One region of the Cobetia sp. ICG0124 genome, then DNA from elsewhere that is predicted to be linked to it. Evidence: predicted binding sites of a transcription regulator. Region 1 holds the regulator's gene; the other holds the start of a gene.

Region 1 (7,654 bases):
GAGGATGGCGATGCATCAGCGCCGGCCGCAGCGGTCGCTGTAGCAGCCTGACCGGGTAATTCAGTCATAGAAGCATCCGCTGTGAGGGAGGATCACATCATTCGGGAATCAAGTTAGTTAGCGAACATCGTATCCGAACCCGCCCCCTCACTACCAGTCCCCTTGCCTTGCAATGCCTTGGGGGGATGCGTTTAATGGCGCGGTCACTGGCGACAAGCCGCTGCCCTGCCTCCTGCCCCGAGAGTTCCGATGCTATATCCCATCCTCGCTGTCATCCTTGGCCTGATAGGTCTTGTCTGGAGCGCCGATCGCTTCGTCGAAGGCGCCGCCGCTACCGCATGGCGAGCTGGCATGAGCAAGCTGCTCATCGGGATGACCATCGTCTCCATCGGCACTTCGGCGCCGGAGATCGTGGTCTCGATCATGGCCTCGCTTGACGGCACCCCCGACATCGCCACCGGCAATGCTCTGGGGTCCAACATCGCCAACATCGGTCTGGTGCTGGGCGTCACGGCGCTCATCGCTCCCATCCCGGTGCATTTCGGCCTGGTGCGCCGTGAACTGCCGCTGCTGCTGGCCGCGACGGCACTGGGGGGCTATGCCCTCTCCAACAGCGGGCTCGAGCGTCTGGATGGCATCCTGCTGCTGGCACTGCTGGTGTTCACGCTTGTCTGGCTGTTCAAGGTCGACTCGCCGAGTGACGCCGAGAGTCAGGATGACGTCCCCGAGATGAGCGCCGGACGCGCCATCTTCTGGCTGCTCTTCGGTCTGGCGGTGTTGATCGCCAGCTCACGCGCGCTGGTCTGGGGCGCCACCGATATCGCCCAGGCACTCGGCGTCCCCGAACTGATCATCGGGCTGACCGTCATCGCCATCGGTACCAGCCTGCCGGAGCTCGCGGCCAGCGTGGCCAGCGCACTCAAGCGCCATCACGACATCGCCATCGGCAACGTCATCGGCTCCAACCTCTTCAACATCCTGGCTGTCCTGCCGGTACCGGGCCTGCTGGCACCGGGGCCGGTGGATGGCAGCGCCATCAGTCGCGACTACCCGGTGATGCTCGGTCTGACCCTGATGCTGGCTGCCCTGCTCATCTGGCAGCGTCGCGGCCGCATCGGCCGTGGTCCGGGGCTGGTGCTGCTGGCCTGCTACCTCGGCTACACGGCCTGGCTTGCCATCAGCCTGACTCGCTGACGCCTGTGGCCATGCAGGCGGATTTCCGCGCCAGCGCCCGACGCACCTTCGCGATCGAGGGCGCCGCCATCGCGGCACTGGAGCACCAACTGGATGCAGAGTTCGATCATGCCTGCCAGCTGATGATGGCGACCAAGGGCCGGGTGATCGTCACCGGCATGGGGAAATCCGGCCATATCGCCAGCAAGATCGCGGCGACTCTGGCCAGCACCGGCACGCCGGCATTCTTCGTGCATCCCGGCGAAGCCAGCCATGGGGATCTCGGCATGATCACCTCGTCGGACACGGTGCTGGCACTGTCCAATTCCGGTGAAACCGCCGAAGTCACCGCCCTGCTGCCACTGCTCAAGCGCATGGGGACGCCGCTGGTCTCGATGACCGGCAAGCCCGGCTCGACGCTCGCGCGTGATGCAGACGCACACCTGGACACCAGCGTCGCCCAGGAGGCCTGTCCGCTGAACCTGGCACCGACGGCCTCCACGACCGCCGCACTGGTGATGGGGGATGCGCTGGCCGTGGCACTGCTGGAAGCCCGCGGCTTCACCGCCGAGGAGTTCGCACTCTCTCATCCCGGTGGCAGCCTTGGGCGGCGACTGCTGCTGCGCGTCCAGGACGTCATGCATCAAGGCGATGCCCTGCCACGCGTGGCGCTGGGCAGCCCGCTGCGCGATGCGCTGCTCGAGATCACCCGCCAGGGCATGGGGTTCACCTGCGTGATCGACGAGGACGAGCATCTGGTCGGCGTCTATACCGATGGGGATCTGCGCCGCACCCTGGATCAGCACGGCGATCTGCGTGCGCTCAAGGTCGATGACGTCATGACGCGCGGTGGCAAGACCATCCGTTCCAGCATGCTGGCCGCCGAGGCGGTGCGCATCATGGAAGAAAACCGCATCAGCGTTCTGGTAGTCTGTGACGAGGATGAGCACCCGATCGGCGCCATCCACATGCACGGCCTGCTGGCCAGCGGCGTGATCTGAACTCCCCCGCGGGATTGCTGTCTCTGCACGACAGCGTCGCCTACAGGAATGCGTCACGCATGCACGGAATGCGAGGAGAAAGACCATGAATGACATCACTTCCCTGGCGGAGGACTACCCCCAGGACATCATCGACCGCTCACGTCGCGTGCGCCTGCTGGCGCTGGATGTGGACGGCGTGCTGACGGACAACCGGCTGCACTACGATGCCAATGGCGTGGAAACCAAGAGCTTCCATGTCCAGGATGGCCACGGCCTCAAGCTGATCCTGCGCAGCGGTATCCGAGTCGCCTTGATCACGGGTCGCAGCTCACCGATGGTGGAACGTCGCGCCAAGGAGCTGGGTATCCAGGACGTCATTCAGGGCCGCGAGGACAAGCTGGTCGCGCTGACCAACCTGTGTCGCGAGCACGATATCGCGCTGGATGAGGTGGCCTACTGCGGAGATGACCTGCCGGATCGCGAAGCCATCCGTCGCGTCGGTCTGGGGGTCAGCGTTCCCAACGCCATGCCCTATGTGATGAGTGAAGCCAACTGGGTGACCACTCGTCAGGGCGGTGATGGTGCCGTGCGCGAGATCTGTGATCTGCTGCTCAAGGCACAGGGCCACTGGGCCTCGGTGCTGGATACCTATCTGCAGGAGTCGCGCGCCTGATGCCACGTCTTCCCCGTCCCTCTCCGCGCCTGTGGCTGATGCTGCTGCTCCTGCTGGTCGGCGGCGTCATGGCCCTGATCGAGCAGCGCAACAGTCTGGAATCGACAGTGGATGTCGACGCCAGCAGTGATGAGCCGGATTACTATCTCGACGGGGCTGACATGACGCGCTTCGATGCGCGGGGAGTGTCGATCCAGTCGATGACCTCCCCGCACATCGAACACACGCCAGGCGATGACGTGACGCGTGCGCAGGCACCGAAGATCCGGACCAACGACAGCGAAGACCGTCGCTGGTACGCCACGGGTGACAGTGGCGTGTTGAGCGCCGGCGGCGACACCTTCACCCTCGAGGGCAATGCCAGACTGCGCCAGCCTTCGGACGCCTGGACACTGGACACCGACGTGCTGCATTACAGTCGTGAGCAGAATCGTGCCTGGAGTGACGTGCCGGTGGTGATCACCCAGAATGGTCAACGCGTCGAGAGTGATCGCTTCAGCGCTGACCTCTCTCAGGATTCCGCCCAGCTGGAAGGCCGCGTCCGCAGTACCCTGCAACCCGGCAAGGGCAAGAGCGATGCCGCCCGGGAAGCCGAGACTCTCGACACCGGCAATGACACCACCCGTGACGATGATGGCCGCGTCTCCAGCACCTTCGATGCCGCGCCGGCCCAGGATCAGTGAGCGCACCCCATGACTTCAACGACTCTCACGCCCTTGACGGTCTGGCGCCAGACACTCAGACCCGGTGTCATGGCCCTTGGCCTGGCACTTGGCATGACGACGCTTTCCCCGACCGCACTGGCGCTGGACAGCGATGCCAACCAGCCGATCAACATTGCCGCCGACTCACTGTCACTGGATGACAAGGCCGGCACAGCCACCTATACCGGTCGCGTGGAAATGCGCCAGGGCAGCATGAAGCTGGATGCCGCGCGCGTGGACATCAGTCGCGCCGACAGCGGCGAGATTTCCCTGGTCAAGGCCACCGGCCAGCGCGCCTACATGGAGCAGAAACCCGATACCGACGAGCGACTGGTCAAGGGCTGGGCGAATACCATTCGCTACCACGCGCTGGAACGTCGGGTGGAACTGGTCGGCGATGCCCGTCTGGAGAAAGGCGATGACACCTTCGAAGGTGGCTACGTGGAATACTTCCTGGACAAGCGCCAGGTCAATGCCAGCAATGGCACATGACTGCTGCCAGCCCACGTACCCTCAGCGCTCGTCATCTGGCCAAGGCCTACAAGGGTCGCAAGGTCGTCAAGGACATCTCGCTGGAAATCCGCCAGGGTGACATCGTAGGCCTGCTGGGCCCCAACGGGGCCGGCAAGACGACCTCGTTCTACATGATCGTCGGCCTCGTGCGCTCGGATGCCGGTAGCGTGACCATCGATGACCACGACCTGTCCGGCGCCGCCATGCATCAGCGGGCTCGCGCCGGCATCGGCTATCTGCCCCAGGAAGCCTCGATCTTCCGCAAGCTCTCGGTATCCGACAACATCATGGCGATCCTCGAGACGCGCAAGGACCTGGATCGCAACGGACGCAAGGCACGCCTGGAGGAGCTGCTCAACGAGTTCAGCATCACGCATATTCGTGACAGTGCCGGCATGAGCCTTTCCGGCGGGGAGCGCCGCCGCGTGGAGATCGCTCGCGCACTGGCCACCGAGCCAGACTTCGTGCTGCTCGATGAGCCGTTTGCCGGCGTGGACCCCATCTCGGTGGGCGAGATCAAGAGCATCGTGCGCCAGCTGCGCGACCGCGGTATCGGGGTGCTGATCACCGACCACAACGTGCGCGAGACACTCGACATCTGCGATACCGCCTACATCGTGGGCGATGGTCAGATCATCGCGCATGGCGACGCCGACACCATCCTCGCCAACCAGCAGGTGCGTGATGTCTACCTGGGCCATGAGTTCAAGCTCTAGTGCCACACCTCACTCGAACGCATGACGTCCATACCACCTTGGTGGCAACATGGCATGCAAGTTGCTTGAATATTCTCGACTGCCCCTTGTCAGTGCCCCGACCCACGGTATAGCGTAGATGCACGTTCCTTTGCCGTGAATGACAGACCCCATGAAACCCACCTTGCAGCTTCGACTCGGCACTTCCCTGACCATGACCCCGCAACTTCAGCAAGCGATCCAGCTGCTGCAGTTGTCGACGCTGGACCTGCGTCAGGAGATACAGCAGGCGCTTGAGTCAAACCCCATGCTGGAGCTTGACGAGGAATACGAGTCGCTGGATGTCGCGGAGACACAGGACAAGAGCGAGATCTCCACCTCCGAGACCAACAGCGAGATTCCTGAAGAATACCCTCTCGACAGTGACTGGTCGGACCTCTACCAGGATCACGCAGGCAGCCTGACCAGTTCCGGCAGCGGAAGCTCGAGCGAGGACGGGCCGGACTTCGATCGCAACACCAGTGTCGAAAGCCTGCAGGACCACCTGCGCTGGCAGCTGGCGATGACGGACCTCGATGCACGTGAACGCCAGATGGCGGAGAGTCTGATCGATGCGGTGGATGGGGCCGGCTACCTGAGCATGAGCCTGGACGAACTGGTCGATGGCCTGCGAGGTCAGGGACTGCCCGGCCTCAAGGCGTCGGAACTCGAGCAGGTCCTGCTGCGCCTTCAGCAGTTCGATCCCACCGGTGTGTTCGCTCGAGACCTGCGCGAATGTCTGCTGCTGCAGCTGGCCCTGCTGCCGGACGATCTGCCGCTGCTGGCCCAGGCCCGCCGTCTGGTGCGGCAATTCCTCGAGGCACTGGGCAATGACGATCGCAAGCTGCTCAAGCGTCGCCTGAGCCTGGATGATGATGAGCTGGATCACGTCATTCGTCTGGTACGGGCGCTCGACCCGCGCCCGGCGTCCGCCTGGGGCGAGCCTGCCAGTGATTACGTCATCCCGGACCTGCTGGTCCGTCATACGCGTCACGGCTGGCAGGTCGAGCTCAACCCGGAAGCGCTGCCCAAGCTGCGTATCCAGCCGGAATATGCCGCCCTCATCAAGCGGGCCGACAAGTCCGCGGACAACACCTTCCTCAAGGACAATCTTCAGGAAGCCCGCTGGCTGATGAAGAGCCTGTCCTCACGCAATGACACCCTGCTCAAGGTGGGCCGCGAGATCATGGCGCGCCAGATCGACTTCCTCGAGCAGGGGGAAGAAGGCATGAAGCCGCTGATCCTCGCCAACATCGCGGAAGTGGTCGAGATGCACGAATCCACCATCTCGCGGGTGACCACCCAGAAATATATCCACACCCCGAGAGGCGTGTTCGAACTCAAGTTCTTCTTCTCGAGTCAGGTGGGTGGCAGCGGCAACGGTGACGCGCATTCCAGCACCGCGATCCGCGCGCGCATTCGCAAGCTGATCTCGGAAGAACCGGCGCGCAAGCCATTGTCCGACTCACGCCTGGTGGATCTGCTGGCCAGTGATGGCATCGAGGTAGCGCGCCGGACGGTCGCCAAGTATCGCGAGGCCATGGGCATCCCCTCCTCCAGCGAGCGCAAGCGCTTGGCGTGATGCTCATGAAGAACCTGCTGATATCCCTCGCTGGGTTGAAGACAAGCCTTGCCCCACGATGCAGCGCAGCGTTGATCTTTGTTCAAAGCTTGGGCATTGTCGGGGTAGACGCTCGGTACACCGTGGCCGCGCGTTCAATCAGGGTTTGCTCGCAGTCAAAAAGGGTTACAATTCAAAGGCAACCCGCTGGATAAAGGAGCGTGTCCATGCAAGTGAATATCACCGGGCATCATGTGGAACTCACCGATCCTCTCCGCGATTATGTCAACGAGAAGCTCGCTCGCCTCGAACGGCATTACGACAACATCACCAATGTTCAGGTGACACTGTCGATCGAGAAGGAACGCCAACAGGCTGCCTGCACCCTGCACGCCGCTGGCGCCGACCTCCATGCCCTGGCAGAAGACCCCAACATGTACGCTGCCATCGACGCGCTCGCCGACAAGCTGGACCGCCAGCTGGTCAAACACAAGGAAAAGTCCCAGGCTCGCTCTCAGGGCACCGGGACCCGTTGACCTTCTGCCATGACACTTGATCAGATCCTTCCCCCCGAGCGCACGCTCTACGGCGTCCCCGGGGGGAGCAAGAAGCGGGTGCTGGAATTCTTCAGCACCTTCATTGCTCAGAACATTCCCAGCCTGGACAGCCAGGAAGTCTTCTCGCGCCTGATCGGGCGCGAGAGACTGGGTTCGACGGGTATCGGCCACGGCGTGGCCGTGCCACATGCACGCAGTCCACACTGCAAGACCCCCATCGCGGCGTTCATGAAGCTCGGTGACCCCATCGACTTTGACGCCATCGATGGCGAACCCATCGATCTGCTGTTCGTGCTGCTGGTCCCCGAGGAGGCAGATGACACCCATCTCACTCTGCTCGGCCAGGTGGCGGAACTGCTCAACTCGCCCACCAACCGGGCAGCATTGCGCCAGGCAGACAGTCAGCGAGCATTGTTCGATGCCCTGACCTCGGCCATCGCCGAATTGCCGGCGCGCTGAACCTCCGCTTTCACCTCATGCTGACCTCGCCCTGGGAGAGCACTCCATGAAGATCGTGATCATCAGTGGTCGCTCCGGTTCCGGCAAATCGATTGCCCTCCAGGCGCTGGAAGACATTGGCTACTATGCCATCGACAATCTGCCCGGCATGCTGCTGGCACCATTGGTCGAGCAGCTGGAAAAGGACAGCCCCACCCGCCGGCGCATCGCGGTCTCCATTGACGCGCGCAACCTCCCCGATGCCCTGAGTCGCTTCCCCGAACTGCTCGACAGCGTTCGTCAGAGCGGCATGGATGT
Region 2 (7,654 bases), 1.4 Mb from region 1:
ACAGTCAAACAGCAAACCCTTGCAGGCTTGCTCCAAGCTGGCGACGGGCTTCTCGGCACGTGCGTAACCGACAGACTTCCACAGCGGCTGCAGTTTGATGATCACCGGCTCGACGGCCCGATAGGTGAGCTCCAGCAGTCGCGCGTAACGTGCGGCCCACAGACGAATCGAATACACGCATGCCTCCTGTCAAACACTGGCGGGGGTAACGCCATGGGCGTTCTGGAGCGCTATCTTCGCATGGCCGCCACCCGGGCCGACATCCCGTGGGCGACAGCGTCACTATCGAAAGGCGCACAATAAGCGGGAGAGGCATCGTTGCTTGGCTGAAGCCAAAAAGCCTCCGTAGCCCTGAAAGCCCCCGAAACCTAGAAAGACGCCGGAGCATTCGCTGCTCCGGCGTCTTTTTGTGTCTACGTGATGTCTTCTTTCGCTGCTTTCATGGTGTAAGGCCCGCGGCCTGCATGAAGCGTCGCAGTGTTAGAGAGACGAGGCCCAGCGCGCTGACGCTGCCTCCCCAGATGACCACCAGCCAGCCGACTTTGCTGAGCCAGCTGGCCGGGCGCGCAGGCGTCCCGGATGGCTCGATGCTGGGCCTGGCTGTGGGGGCGTGCAGTGGCACTGAATGTGACTCGCGTGTCGGGGATGTCATGTCAGTACCTCTCAATGGTAGCCATCGGTGTGACGGACCTTGCCCTTGAACACGAAGTAGCTCCACGCCGTGTACACCAGGATGATCGGCAGGATGAAGAGCGTACCGACGAGGGCAAAGCCCTGGCTCTGTGGCGGAGAGGCCGCTTCCCAGATCGTCACATGACCGGGAATGATGTCAGGCCACATGCTGATGCCGAAACCGCTGTAGCCCAGGAAGATCAAGGCCAGCACCAGCAGGAAAGGCTGGGCATGATATTCAAGGGCGACGGCGCGGATCAGCGCATAACCGGCCAGTACTACCAGCACTGGCACCGGCAGGAACCAGAACAGCTGCGGCAGCGTGAACCAGCGCTCGGCGATGGCGGGGCGCGCCAGCGGAGTCCACAGACTGACGGCCGCGATCATGATCAATACCCACAGCGTCAGCGGGCGCGTCAGGGCAAACATGCGCGCCTGGAGAATGCCTTCGGTCTTCATGATCAGCCAGGTGCTGCCGAGCAATGCATAGGTGAACAGCAGCGCCACACCGCAGAACAGCGGGAAGGGTGACAACCAGTCCAGCGAACCGCCGCTGAAGTGAACCCCATCGAAGGCGATGCCCTGGATGTAGCCTCCCAGTGCGACGCCTTGACTGAAGGTGGCCAGCACCGAGCCGCCCACGAAGGCCTTGTCCCACCAGTGGCGACTCGCGTCCGAGGCCTTGAAGCGAAATTCGAAGGCGACACCGCGGAAGATGAGGCCGATCAACATGGCGACAAGGGGAATGCTCAGGGCTTCCAGCAAGACGGCGTAGGCCAGCGGAAAGGCTACAAATAGCCCGGCGCCGCCCAGCACCAACCATGTCTCGTTGCCATCCCACACGGGGGCCACGGTATTCATCATCACATCGCGGTCCACCTTTTCCTCCACCCACGGGAAGAGAATGCCGATGCCCAGATCAAAGCCGTCCATGATCACATACATCATCAGGCCGAACAGGATGATGCCCGCCCAGATGACAGAAAGGTCGATACCCATAGCGTTCATCGCTCCGGTCAGTGAGTGGTGCCGTCGAGAGATTCCTCGATGGCCGACAGTGGGCGGGATGGCGTGCGTGGCTTGCCGGGGCCGCCGCTGGGGGCGTGGCTGTCATCACCCGCCGGCCCTTTCTTGATCAGCTTGAAGAGGTAGTTGATCCCCGTGCCGAAGACGATGAAGTACACCGTGACAAAGGCCGTCAGGCTGATGCTGAGGTGAACGGCGCTGTGGGCAGAGACGGCATCTTCCGTTCTCATCAAACCGTAGATCACCCACGGCTGGCGGCCGACTTCGGTGGTGAACCAGCCCGCGAGTATCGCGATCAGACCGGCCGGCCCCATGGCGACGGCCAGCCTCAGCCAGCGCCGCGAGATAAAGAGCCTACCCTTGCGAGCCAGATAGACACCCGAGAGGCCGAGCAGAATCATCGCAAGGCCCAGGCCAACCATCAGGCGGAAGCTCCAGAACACGATGGTCGAATTGGGACGGTCCGCGGCGGGGAAGTCCTTGAGCGCCGGTACCTGCTTGTCGATGTCATGCATCAACAGCAGGCTGCCGAGAGCCGGGATCTCGAGCGCGAAGCGCGTCTCTTCGCGCTGCATGTCGGGCACACCGAACAGGATCAACGGCGTCGGTTCCCCATGGCTGTTGTCCCAATGACCTTCGATGGCCGCGATCTTGGCCGGTTGGTGCTTGAGCGTATTCAGGCCATGCATGTCGCCGACGAAGGCCTGCAGCGGGGCGGTCACCATCAACATCAGCACCGCCATGACCAGCATCTTGCGCACTTCCGGGGTGTCGCGTTTCTTGAGCAGCAACCAGGCGGCGGAGGCAGCGACGAACAGCGAGGTGCTCAGGAAGGAGGCCAGTGCCATGTGGGCCAGGCGATAGGGGAAGGAGGGGTTGAAGACGATCGCGAACCAGTCGACCGGCACGACGATGCCATCAATGACCTCGTGCCCCTGTGGGGTCTGCATCCAGCTGTTGGACGACAGGATCCAGAACATCGAGACCAGGGTGCCGAGTGCGACCATGCAGGTCGAGAAGAAGTGCAGGCCGCGACCGACGCGATTCCAGCCAAATAGCATCACGCCGAGGAAGCCGGCTTCGAGGAAGAAGGCGGTCAGCACTTCATAGGTCAGCAGTGGCCCGGTCACGCTGCCGGCAAAGGCCGAGAAACCGCTCCAATGCGTGCCGAACTGGTAGGCCATGACCAGTCCCGACACCACACCCATCGCGAAGTTGACCGCGAATATCTTCGACCAGAAATGATAGAGATTGCGGTAGACCTGTGTGCCTGTCTTCAACCACATGCCTTCCAGCACCGCCAGATAGCTGGCGAGGCCAATGGTGATGGCCGGGAAGATGATGTGAAACGAGATGGTGAAGGCGAACTGTATCCTGGCCAGGTCGATGGCCTCGGTGCCGAACATGGCAATGTCTCCTGAGTAGGCGGCAAGGGGGACGGCCCTGCCTGAATCTTCGCCGCTACTCTAGGGAGCCGCCTGATCCCATAACAGGCTCAGTTGTGCGAGAAAAAACCATATCAGTTGCGAGCTGAACCTTGGCTTGGCGTGAAATGCCCGTGAGCCAGTCAACCCGCCAGCCAGGCGGTATGGCAAGAATCCAGCAAGGCGAGCCGGACAGGAGGGGCCTCATCGCCCTAGGCGGCAGGCCCCGCCATGGCGGGCTCTGGCGCACTCTGCAGGGGCACACATGCGGCATCAGGGCAGGCAATCAAGGTGAGTAAAACGGTGCGCAATCAAGGCGTGGCAAGCGGCTCTCGAGCGAGTGATATGCACCGCAAAAGACTGTTTTGACGCAGCGGATAACGCGTGAAGACTGTGTGGCAAGGCGGCAGCAAGGACTGCGGTATTTGCGCGCACTCATGCGCACATACTCAAGGCGCTTCTCGCATCCTGCATATCGCATATCGCATATCGCATACAACCTGAGTGGTCCGCGTGTCAGGCTGCCTTGAGCAATTCACCCAATGTTTGCATGGCGCGCTCTGACGCCGCGTCCCACGGGTGGCCGTAGCTCAAGCGAATGCAATGCTTGAAGCCCTGGGTGGCCGAGAAGATGGGCCCCGGCGCCAGGCTGATGCCGTGGGCCAGTGCCTGCTGAAACAGGGCCAGCGAGTCGATGTGCTCGGGAAGCTCGCACCACAGGAAATAGCCCCCGTGGGGATGGGTAACGCGGGTGTCTGCAGGGAAGTAGCGATCAATGGCTGCCAGCATGGCCGTCTGCTGGGTCTCGAGCGCCAGGCGTAGCTTGCGCAGGTGGCGGTCGTAGCCGCCATGCTGGAGGTAGTCGGCCAGGGCCACCTGGGCAGGCAGCGATGGCGAGATGGTCGTCATCAGCTTGAGGCGCGAAATCTCCCGGGTATGCCGCCCCGCGGATATCCAGCCCACCCGATAGCCCGGCGCCAGGCACTTGGAGAACGACCCGCAGTGCATCACCAGGCCCTCGACATCCAGCGCCTTGACGGGCTGCGGGGGCGACACCTCGGCACGTTGATCGAAATAAAGCTCCGCGTAGACATCATCCTCCAGCATCGGCAGCTGATGACGGCAGAGCAGCGCATACAGTTGCGCCTTGCGCGCATCGCTCAAGCTGGCCCCCAGCGGATTCTGCAGATGGCTCATGAACCAGCAGGCCTTGATGGGCAGCGTCTCCAGACGATTCTCGAGCACCTCGAGATCGATCCCGTCGCGCGGGTGTACCGGAATTTCCACCGCGCGCAGCTTGAGCCGCTCAAGCACCTGAAGCGTGGCATAGAAGGCCGGCGCCTCGATGGCGACCAGGTCCCCGGTCTGGGTGACACATTGCAGGCCAAGATTGAGCGCTTCCATGGCGCCATTGGTGATCACCAGCGCCTCTGTCGGCAGCTGCATGCCGTTGACCATGTAGCGCTGAGCGATCTGTCGGCACAGGTCAGGATGGCCTGTGGTCATGTCGGAGATCACGGCATGCGATGACAGCTGGCGCAGCCCACGCGTCATGCTGGTCGCAAGCCGCGCGAGCGGAAAGAGCTCCGGGCTCGGGAAGGCAGAGCCGAAGGGCACGGTGTCGTTGTCGCGCAGTGAGCCCAGCACCGAGAACACCAGTTCACTGACGGCGACATCGGAAGGGGCTTGCTGCTGCAGGGCGACATGCGGCTCATCAAGTATCCGTGAGGCATTGTCGCGCACGAAATATCCCGAGCGCGGCCGCGCACTGATCAATCCCTGATTCTCCAGCAGGTAATACGCCTGGAAGACGGTAGAGGGGCTGATGCCATGCGCCTTGCTGGCCTGACGCACCGACGGCACGCGCTCACCCGGCGCGAGAATGCCGGTTCGAATCAGGTTGGAGATCTCGGCGGCAAAGCGTTCATAACGCTTCATGAGGGCTTTCCTGGAGGAGTCGGGGAGGCAAGGAGCTGGCACATCAATTGCACTACCTCAGTCGGGATAACAAGTACAACAAGATACGAGGGAATGTCGTGAACAAGAAAATTGCTGCCGCAATGCTGTCCGCCTGTGTCGGTTTCTCGCTGGCCAATGTCGCCCAGGCGGAAGAGGGGCCGATCAAGGTCGGCATCCTGCATTCACTGTCCGGCACCATGGCGATCAGTGAATCGACACTGAAAGACACCATGTTGATGCTGATCGAGAAGCAGAACGAGAAGGGCGGGCTGCTGGGACGCAAGCTGGAGCCCGTCGTGGTCGACCCGGCCTCCAACTGGCCGCTGTTCGCCGAGAAGGCGCGTGAACTGCTGGCGCAGGACAAGGTCGACGTGATCTTCGGCAACTGGACGTCCGTCTCGCGCAAGTCGGTGCTGCCGGTGGTCGAGGAGCTCAACGGCCTGCTGTTCTATCCGGTGCAGTATGAGGGCGAGGAGTCCTCGGAGAATGTCTTCTATACCGGGGCGGCGCCCAATCAGCAGGCGATTCCGGCAGTGGATTATCTGATGAACGATGTGGGCGTGGAGCGCTGGGTGCTGGCAGGCACGGACTATGTCTATCCGCGTACCACCAACAAGATCCTGGCCGCCTACCTCAAGTCTCACGGTGTGGCCGACGAGGATGTGATGGTCAATTACACGCCCTTCGGTCATTCCAACTGGCAGTCCATCGTCTCGGACATCAAGTCCTTCGGCAGCGCCGGCAAGAAGACGGCCGTGGTGTCCACCATCAACGGCGATGCCAACGTGCCGTTCTATCGTGAGCTGGCCAACCAGGGCATCGATGCCGAGGACATTCCGGTGGTGGCCTTCTCGGTGGGCGAGCAGGAGCTCTCGGGCATCGATACTGCACCGCTGGTCGGGCATCTCGCGGCCTGGAACTACTTCATGAGCGTGGACAGCGACACCAACTACGACTTCATCGATGAGTGGATCGCCTACACCGGCAAGGAAGATGCGGTCACCAATGACCCGATGGAAGCCCACTACATCGGCTTCAACATGTGGATGGAAGCCGCTCGCAAGGCAGGCAGTGTCGAGGTCGATGCGGTCAAGGACGCCATCATCGGCGTATCCGTTCCCAACCTGACCGGCGGCTACGCCACCATGATGCCCAACCATCACATCACCAAACCGGTGCTGATCGGCGAGATCCAGGACAACGGCCAGTTCTCCGTCGTCTGGCAGACCCCCTCCACCGTGGCAGGCGATGCCTGGTCGGACTATCTGGAAGGTTCCAAGGACCTGATCAGCGACTGGCGCAAACCGATGGAGTGCGGCAACTACAACGTCGTGACCCATTCCTGTGGGGCTCAACAGAACGTCGCCACGCAATGAGGCGTAGCACGTTCTGAGAGTGAGGCGGCGCGCATGTGAGCCTGCGTGCCGCCTCGCTGAGTGTCAGTCTCCGAGGTCGCGACGCCCTCGGAGACTGATGACGCCTTCGCGCGTTCACCATGGATGGCCTTCTTGATGTCTATCTCCGTTGCAACGATGTTCCGCTGGTGCTGGCAGAGGATGCTGCTGATCTGTCTTCTGTCATTCCCCCTGTTTGCCGCTGCCCAGTCCGAATCCGCGACTGGGCAGTCAGCGCGTCTGTCTGACGGCGCTGCCCAGACCTTGCTGACCCGACTTGCCGAGGCGCGCAATCCCGCCAAGCCGGCCGTGATCGATGAGATCGCCGTGAGCGGCGATGAGCGCGCGCGTGGCTGGCTGGAAGCCTTCTCCTCAAGCAAGCTGGCTCGCCTCAAGAGCGGCGAGCGCTTCCTGATCATCGACAGCAATCGCGGCCGCGAATGGGCCGTTTCCGACGCCCTGTCCGGCGACTCCGCCGGCAAGGTCTCGCGGCGTGAGCTCGAGACACTGCGCAGCAACAACTCGCTGCGTGGCCATATCGATGGTGTGTTGTCGATGATCGACCTGTTGTCCCCGGAGGCCGAGGTCCGGCTCGCGGCGGCGCGCGGCCTGCGCGGCAGTGTCGATGAGACCATGGCCGAGCGGCTGCCAAGCCTGATCGAGCAGGAAGCCGATGCTGATACCCGCGCCACCCTGGCGGAGGCGCTCGCCATCCAGCAGCTGGAAGCCAATGGCGACCCTGCGGCGCTGGAGACGCTGTCCGGCAGCCTGAATGCCGCGGCGATCGCCGCCATCAATGGTGCCGCGGCCAGTGATGACCCGCAGCTGGCCAAGGCCGCCCGGGTAGCACTGGCCGGTATCGAGCAGAAGCTCAAGCTCAACAGCGGGCTCGAGACGCTCTACTTCGGCCTCTCGCTGGGCTCGGTACTGGTGCTGGCTGCCATCGGGCTTGCCATCACCTTCGGTGTCATGGGCGTGATCAACATGGCGCATGGCGAACTGATCATGCTGGGCGCCTACACCACCTGGGGCATGCAGCAGCTGCTGCCCGGGCAGCCGGGGCTGGCACTGCTGCTTTCCATTCCCGCAGGCTTTCTGGTCGCGGCGGCGGTGGGCGTCATCATCGAGCGCAGCGTCATCCAGCACCTCAAGGGGCGTCCGCTGGAGACCTTGCTGGCC

The links. Region 1 encodes sigma-54, which starts transcription at its own class of promoters, with help from an activator protein. Its sites were predicted from a motif close to TGGCACNNNNNTTGCTNT; they were not measured.
Region 2: a site for sigma-54 is predicted at 5,097-5,114, ahead of urtA (urea ABC transporter substrate-binding protein). Genes of this name have one in related genera too.

Annotation. Positions count from the first base shown of each region.
Region 1 is NZ_CP024893.1:2,607,332-2,614,985, forward strand. Features, by position in the region: gene CU110_RS12230 (calcium/sodium antiporter) at 250-1,194, shown strand; gene CU110_RS12235 (KpsF/GutQ family sugar-phosphate isomerase) at 1,206-2,174, shown strand; gene CU110_RS12240 (HAD hydrolase family protein) at 2,260-2,829, shown strand; gene lptC (LPS export ABC transporter periplasmic protein LptC) at 2,829-3,512, shown strand; gene lptA (lipopolysaccharide transport periplasmic protein LptA) at 3,522-4,025, shown strand; gene lptB (LPS export ABC transporter ATP-binding protein) at 4,022-4,762, shown strand; gene CU110_RS12260 (RNA polymerase factor sigma-54) at 4,914-6,362, shown strand; gene raiA (ribosome-associated translation inhibitor RaiA) at 6,569-6,877, shown strand; gene CU110_RS12270 (PTS sugar transporter subunit IIA) at 6,887-7,357, shown strand; gene rapZ (RNase adapter RapZ) at 7,404-7,654, shown strand, end outside.
Region 2 is NZ_CP024893.1:1,253,198-1,260,851, forward strand. Features, by position in the region: gene CU110_RS05785 (methylenetetrahydrofolate reductase C-terminal domain-containing protein) at 1-177, opposite strand, end outside; gene CU110_RS17530 (DUF2474 domain-containing protein) at 440-652, opposite strand; gene cydB (cytochrome d ubiquinol oxidase subunit II) at 664-1,671, opposite strand; gene CU110_RS05800 (cytochrome ubiquinol oxidase subunit I) at 1,689-3,104, opposite strand; gene CU110_RS05805 (PLP-dependent aminotransferase family protein) at 3,639-5,060, opposite strand; gene urtA (urea ABC transporter substrate-binding protein) at 5,183-6,457, shown strand; gene urtB (urea ABC transporter permease subunit UrtB) at 6,593-7,654, shown strand, end outside.